2 regions of the Arthrobacter sp. 01N442 genome follow, and region 2 is predicted to be linked to the other one. Evidence: predicted binding sites of a transcription regulator. Region 2 holds the regulator's gene; the other holds the start of a gene.

The links. The regulator HrcA, encoded in region 2, represses chaperone genes, less so after heat shock. The targets are predictions, from matches to a motif close to TTNGCACTCGNNNNNNNCGAGTGCNAA.
Region 1: the regulator HrcA is predicted to act here: its motif matches at 1,596-1,622, upstream of groL (chaperonin GroEL).

Annotation. Positions count from the first base shown of each region.
Region 1 covers NZ_JBFTRD010000007.1:222,035-225,619, reverse strand. Annotated here, with positions in the region: gene AC1DNC_RS15355 (cold-shock protein) at 1-190, shown strand, start outside; gene AC1DNC_RS15350 (ABC transporter substrate-binding protein) at 331-1,509, shown strand; gene groL (chaperonin GroEL) at 1,807-3,444, shown strand.
Region 2 covers NZ_JBFTRD010000001.1:110,111-113,695, reverse strand. Annotated here, with positions in the region: gene AC1DNC_RS00490 (16S rRNA (uracil(1498)-N(3))-methyltransferase) at 1-85, opposite strand, end outside; gene dnaJ (molecular chaperone DnaJ) at 88-1,215, opposite strand; gene hrcA (heat-inducible transcriptional repressor HrcA) at 1,295-2,308, opposite strand; gene AC1DNC_RS00475 (DUF3097 domain-containing protein) at 2,552-3,400, shown strand; gene AC1DNC_RS00470 (DUF4870 domain-containing protein) at 3,522-3,585, shown strand, end outside.

The DNA of each region.
Region 1 (3,585 bases), on a different contig from region 2:
CGTCAAGTGGTTTAACGCCGAGAAGGGCTACGGCTTCATTACCGTCGACAGCTCGGGGGCCGACGTTTTCGTGCACTGGTCCGCGATCGCGGGCGAGGGCTACCGCGCACTGGCCGAGGGCCAGCGGGTGGAGCTGGAAGTCGGCGAAGGCGAAAAGGGCCCGCAGGCCGAAAGCGTCCGGCCCGCCTAGTGGCAGTCTCCTCTGTGGCCATTGCCCCGACGAGCCCTGACCGCCGGCTTCGGTTCCGGCGGTTCAGCCGTGCCGCGGCGGCCGGGTTAGCAGCAGCCGTGGCGTTGGGCGCCTGCGCCGGACCCGCGGGCAATGCCCGGGTGGACACAGCGGAAGCAAGCGGCGACGGCACATTGCGGATCGGCCTGATCCTAGACAACACCGGAAGCCAGGCATTCCTTAACGCGCCCCAGCTGGCGGCGGCAAAACTGGCGGTCAAGGAAATCAATGCGGCGGGCGGCCACAAGGGCAAACCGGTGGAGCTGCTCCCGCAGTCCGTCGGCACGGACACCGCGGCGCAGGCCAAAGCCCTGGTGGCGGCCAAGGCCGACGTCGTGATCGGGCCCACCGACTCAAGCCGCGCCGCGGCCGCCATCGACGTCCTCGCAGGCGCCAAGGTCGCCGTCATTTCCCCGGCGAACACCGCGTCGGGGCTCAGCAAGTACAAGAGCGGCGGCTACTACTTCCGCACCGCCGCCGCCGACATCGCGCAGGCTTCGGTCCTGGTCAAGCTGGCCAAGGACGGCGGCGCCAAGACCCTGGCCGTGGTCCACGAGGAAGGCAGCTACGGCCAAGACGTCTCCGTCGCAGTCTCGGCCGCCGCAAAGGCCGCCGGCCTGGGCACAGCGGTCGACGCCGAGTTCAAGGCGGGCCAGGCGCAACAGGCGGCAGCGGCCGCCAAAGCAGCCGCCCCGGACGCGGTCGTGCTGGTAGCCCGGGACGGCGCCCAAGGCGCCATCGCCGAGCTCAACAATGCGGGCCTGGCCGGAAAGAAGCTCATCCTCAGCGACGGAGCGGTCAACCAGTACGGGGCCGGCCTCGGCTCCAAAGCCCTGGACGGCGCCCGCGGGGTCCTGCCCGGCACGTTCCCTTCCGCGCACTTCCAGGCCGAACTCGTGGCCGTGGACCCTGGCCTGAAGGACATGGCGTTCGCCGCGGAGACGTACGACGCCGTCAACCTTGCCGCACTCGCCGCAGCCGCCGCGGAGGACGACGCCGGGACCTCCATCGCCTCAAAGCTGGTTGCTGTCTCGGGCGGAACTGCGTCAGGCAGCGATGCCGCCGGTAATTCCGGGGAAGCAGCGGTCTGCAAGTCCTACCAGGAATGCGTAACCGCCCTCCGGGCCGGCAAGCGCCCTGACTACGACGGCGCCTCGGGTCCGATCAACTTCGATGGCAACGGCGACGTCACCGCTGCCGCGTACATGCTCTATACCTATGGGCCGGACAACAACGCCGAGCTGACAGGCAGCGAAACCGCCCGCAGTACCGGCTCCTGATCGCTGGTAGCGAAGAGCGGCCGCCGATGGCCGACCCCGGCGTCACCACTGCTTGCACTCTCCCCGGGGGAGTGCTAATTATGGAGTTAGCACTCCCGCGTATTGACTGCTAACACGACGTCCGGTTCGGCCGGTTGCGTTGTGGTGGCGGGCTGAGTGGGAGCGAGAGAAATACCTGGCTGGGGTGAGATCCCTGGCCCGGCGGCGTACAGAGGCTGCCGGGCAGGAATCGTCCGTCGCGGGCACCGCAGCTCAAGGTTCATTCTTAACGACTGTCCCGAAAGGACTACTGCCGTTATGGCCAAGATCATTGCATTTGATGAAGAGGCACGCCGCGGTCTTGAGCGGGGCCTGAACATCCTCGCCGACGCCGTCAAGGTCACCCTCGGCCCGCGTGGACGCAACGTCGTCCTCGAAAAGAAGTGGGGCGCCCCCACGATCACCAACGATGGTGTTTCCATCGCCAAGGAGATCGAACTGGACGACCCTTACGAGAAGATCGGCGCCGAGCTGGTCAAGGAAGTTGCCAAGAAGACTGACGACGTCGCCGGTGACGGCACCACCACGGCAACCGTGCTGGCCCAGGCCCTCGTCAAGGAAGGCCTGCGCAACGTTGCGGCCGGCGCTGACCCGCTCTCCCTCAAGCGCGGCATCGAAAAGGCCGTCGACGCGGTCACCCGCGAGCTCCTCGCCTCCGCCAAGGAAATCGAAACCAAGGAAGAGATCGCCGCCACCGCGTCCATCTCCGCCGGTGACAACGAAATTGGCGCACTGATTGCTGAAGCCTTGGACAAGGTCGGCAAGGAAGGCGTCATCACCGTCGAGGAGTCGAACACCTTCGGCCTCGAGCTGGAGCTCACCGAGGGCATGCGTTTCGACAAGGGCTACATCTCGGCCTACTTCGTCACCGACGCCGAGCGCCAGGAAACGGTCCTCGAGGATCCGTACATCCTGATCGTCAACTCCAAGATCTCCAACGTCAAGGAACTGGTTGCAGTCCTCGAAAAGGTCATGCAGTCCAACAAGCCGCTGCTGATCATCGCCGAGGACATCGAGGGCGAGGCTCTGGCCACCCTGATCGTCAACAAGATCCGCGGCACCTTCAAGTCCGTCGCCGTCAAGGCTCCGGGCTTCGGCGACCGCCGCAAGGCGCAGCTGGCCGACATCGCCATCCTCACCGGTGGCCAGGTCATCTCCGAGGAAGTCGGCCTCAAGCTTGAGACCGCCGGCCTCGAACTGCTGGGCAAGGCACGCAAGGTCGTTGTCACCAAGGACGAGACCACCATCGTCGAAGGTGCCGGCGACGCCGACCAGATCGCCGGCCGTGTTTCCCAGATCCGCGCCGAGATCGAGAACTCCGATTCGGACTACGACCGCGAGAAGCTGCAGGAGCGCCTGGCCAAGCTGGCCGGCGGCGTTGCAGTCATCAAGGCCGGTGCCGCAACCGAGGTTGAGCTCAAGGAACGCAAGCACCGCATTGAGGACGCCGTCCGCAACGCCAAGGCTGCTGTCGAAGAGGGCATCGTCGCCGGCGGTGGCGTGGCCCTGATCCAGGCCGGCGCCAAGGCGTTTGCCAACCTGCAGCTCGAAGGTGACGAGGCAACCGGCGCGAACATCGTCCGCGTAGCCATCGACGCCCCGCTGAAGCAGATCGCCTTCAACGCCGGCCTCGAGCCGGGCGTTGTGGTCGACAAGGTCCGCGGCCTGCCCGCCGGCCACGGCCTGAACGCGGCAAGCGGCGAGTACGTCGACCTGCTCGCTGCCGGTATCAACGACCCGGTCAAGGTCACCCGCTCTGCCCTGCAGAACGCGGCTTCCATCGCCGGTCTGTTCCTCACCACCGAGGCCGTTGTGGCCGACAAGCCCGAAAAGGCCGGTGCCCCGATGGGCGGCGGCGACGAAATGGGCGGCATGGGCGGCATGGGCGGTTTCTAACCCCCTGGCTACCAAGCCCTGAACGCCTGGGCTGACGGTTCCGCGTCAGCGACGGCCAGTTCGACGACGGCGGTCCCACCAATGGTGGGGCCGCCGTCGGCGTTTAACCGTGCCCTGAGACCCTCCCTCAGGTTGTGGGCT
Region 2 (3,585 bases):
CTTCGGTGCCTTCGAGGACGAACGTCGCACCGGGAACCAGCTGGTCCAAGGTGCCTGCGGGGGTGAAGAAAACCGGGTTACTCACCGCTACAGGTTACCGAGCCGGTCCCGCAGTTTGGCGAAGACGCCGCCGCTGGCGGCCAGCTTTCCCTCGGTGAACTGCTCGCCGCGGAGTTTGGCGAGCTGGCGGAGCAGGTCCTCCTGGGCGGCGTCGAGCTTGGCCGGGGTGTCCACCTGGAGGTGGACCTTCAGGTCGCCACGGCCGTAGCCGCGCAGGTGCGTTACGCCCAGGCCGCGGAGCGTGATGACCTCGCCGGACTGGGTGCCAGCCTTGACGTCGATTTCCTGAGATCCGTCGAAGGTCTCCAGGGTCAGCTCGGTGCCAAGCGCCGCGGCCGTCATGGGGATGCTGAGGCTCGCGTGCAGGTCGTCGCCTTCGCGCACATAGGTGGGGTCGTTGTTGACCCGGATCTCGACGTAGAGGTCACCGGAGGGACCGCCGGCCGGGCCGGCCTCACCCTGGCCGGAGAGCTGGATGCGGGTGCCGGTGGCGACGCCGGCGGGGACCTTGACGGTGAGCGACCGGCGGCTGCGGATCCGGCCCTGGCCGGCGCATTCGTTGCACGGGTCCTTGATCACGGTGCCGAAGCCTTCGCAGCTGCCGCAGGGGGCGGTGGTCATGACCTGGCCGAGGATGGAGCGCACTGCGCGCTGGACCTGGCCGCTGCCGCCGCAGATGTCGCAACGCTCGGGGTGGCTGCCTTCACGGCAGCAGGAGCCCTCACAGGTGGGGCAGGTGACGGCGGTGTCGACTTCGAGCTTCTTGTTGACGCCGAAGACCGCGTCGCGCAGGTCGATCCGGACGCTGATCAGGGCGTCCTGGCCGCGGCGCACCCGGGAGGCCGGGCCGCCCTGGCCGCCGGCTCCGCCGAAGAAGGTCTCGAAGATGTCCTGGAAGGCGAAGCCCTGGCCGGCGTACCCGCCGCCGAAGCCGTTGTCGGTACCGTTCTCGTTGCCCGTCGTGTCGTAGACCCGGCGCTTCTGCGGGTCGGACAGCACCTCGTAGGCGTGGGTCACCGCCTTGAAGCGCTCGGAAGCGTCGTCGCCGGGGTTCACGTCCGGGTGCAGGGTGCGCGCAAGCTTGCGGTAGGCCTTCTTGATCTCTTCCCCCGTCGCTTCACGGGAGACTCCAAGAACGTCATAGTGGCTGCTCAAAGTGTGTATCTCTTCCTTTTTGTACTGCCAGTGGGGTACTGCCTGTAGTGGCGAGAAGTCCGGTGCACGGTCCGGCCGGTCAGGGCCCGAGGATCCGCGAAAGGTAGCGGGCCACCGCACGGACGGCGGCCATGGTGGTGGGATAATCCATCCGGGTGGGGCCGAGCACTCCGACCTTGGCCGTGGCGTCCGGACCGTAGCCGGTGGCCACCACGGATGCTTCGGAGAGGCCGTCGTAGGGGTTCTCCCGGCCGATACTGACGGTGACACCGCGCGGGTCCTGGGCCATGTCGCTGAGCAGGCGCAGCATCACTACCTGCTCCTCGAGGGCCTCCAGCACGGGGCCGATGCTCAGCGGGAAGTCCACGTTTGACCGGGCCAGGTTGGCGGTACCGGCCATGACCATCCGTTCCTCCCGACTGCTCGCGGCAAGCGATTCAAGTCCGCGGGCCAGGGCCTGGGCAGCGCCGCGCCGCACGGGCGGACAGCTGTCCACCACAGCCTGCAGCGACTGGGGCAGCAGGCTCAGCGGGGTGCCGGAGAGTTTTGCCAGGAACAGGGCGCGGAGTTCGGCGAGGGCCTCGTCGCCAAAGTCCTGGCCGACGTCGATCACCCGCTGCTCCACCTTGCCGGTGTCCGCTATCAGGACTGTGAGAACCTTGCGCGGCGCCAGGAGCACGAATTCGATGTGCCGGACGCGGGCACGGCTCAGGAGCGGATACTGCACGACGGCGACCTGGTTGGTCAGCTGCGAGAGCAGCCGCACCGTCCGGTCGAGGACGTCGTCGAGGTCATCGGACCCTTCGAGCAGGGCCTGGATGGCGCGCCGCTCTGCCGGGGATAGCGGTTTAACCGCCGAAATCTGGTCCACGAACAGGCGGTAGCCCTTGTCCGTGGGAATCCGCCCGGCGCTCGTGTGCGGCGCGGTGATCAGGCCCTCGTCTTCCAACGCGGCCATGTCATTGCGGATCGTTGCGCTGGACACGCCCAGGTGATGCCGTTCCACCAGGGCTTTGGATCCAACCGGTTCGCGGGAATGGACGTAGTCCTCCACGATGGCGCGCAGTACTTCGAGTTTGCGTGGCTCGCTCACGCTCCACCTCCAATCGACCCGTATCGGTTCGCCGGTGCCGCCGGGCGTGAAAGAAGACCCGGTGTTAGCACTCGACATGCCTAAGTGCTAACCAGTCTAATATGAGTCGCGCCGTTGTTAGCATTGGATTCGCTGCGGGCGTGACCACCGGGACCGGTGTTTCCCGGCACACCACAGGCCGCGCCGCCGTTCCCTACCCCGTAATTCCCAAGTGATTCCCAAGTGCAAAGCAGTGTGTAACCGATGTCGTACCAGAACTGGGGCCCGCAGGATCTCTCCGCGCCCGCCAAGGCCCAGCTGCCCGAAATCCCGGTGGAACGCGGCATGGTGCTGGAGGACGTGCAGTCAGGCTGGGTCGGCGCCGTAACCCGCGTGGAGAAGTCCGGCGGCATGCACGTGGTGGCCCTCGAGGACCGGCGCGGCAAATCCCGTTCGTTCCGGCTCGGCTTCGGCTTCCTGCTCGAGGGGCAGCCCATCCGGCTGATGCCGCCCGCCCCGCGGGTACCGGCAGCGGCCCCCGGTGCACGGACGGCATCCGGCTCGGTCCGGGTGGAGGGCCAGCGCGCCCAGGTCGCGAAGGCCAGCCGGATCTGGGTCGAAGGCAAGCACGACGCCGAACTGGTGGAGAAAGTCTGGGGTGACGATCTCCGCGTCGAGGGCATCGTGGTTGAGCCGCTGCACGGCATCGACGACCTGGCTGCCGCTGTGAAAGATTTCCGGCCCGGCCCGGGGCGCCGCCTCGGCGTGCTGGTGGACCACCTCGTTCCCGACTCAAAGGAGTCACGCATCGCCGATGCAGTGATGGCCTCGCCGGGCGCAGCGGGGAACGTGCTGATCGTCGGGCACCCGTATGTGGACGTCTGGCAGGCGATCCGCCCCGCCGTGCTGGGCATAGAACGGTGGCCGGTCATCCCGCGCGGCGTGGACTGGAAGACCGGCATCCTGACCGCCTTCGGCTGGCCGCACAGCACCAAGGAGGACATCGGCCTGGGCTGGCAAAAACTCCTCGGCGCGGTGCGCAGCTACGCAGACCTGGAGCCTTCCCTGCTGGGCCGGGTGGAAGAGGTCATCGACTTCCTCACGGTGCCGTAGCCCCGTCCGCGTGCTTCATACGCGTCGCGAGCAAGTATTCTTGGAAGAGCGGCCGCTGCATTTTGTTGCGGCCGCGGCTCGTAGAGGTACCAACGCTCCACCGCAATCCAAAGGACGAAACGTGGCAGAAGACGCACGCGACCACACGGACCACCAGGCCGGCCATGGCCAGTCGCAGTATCATG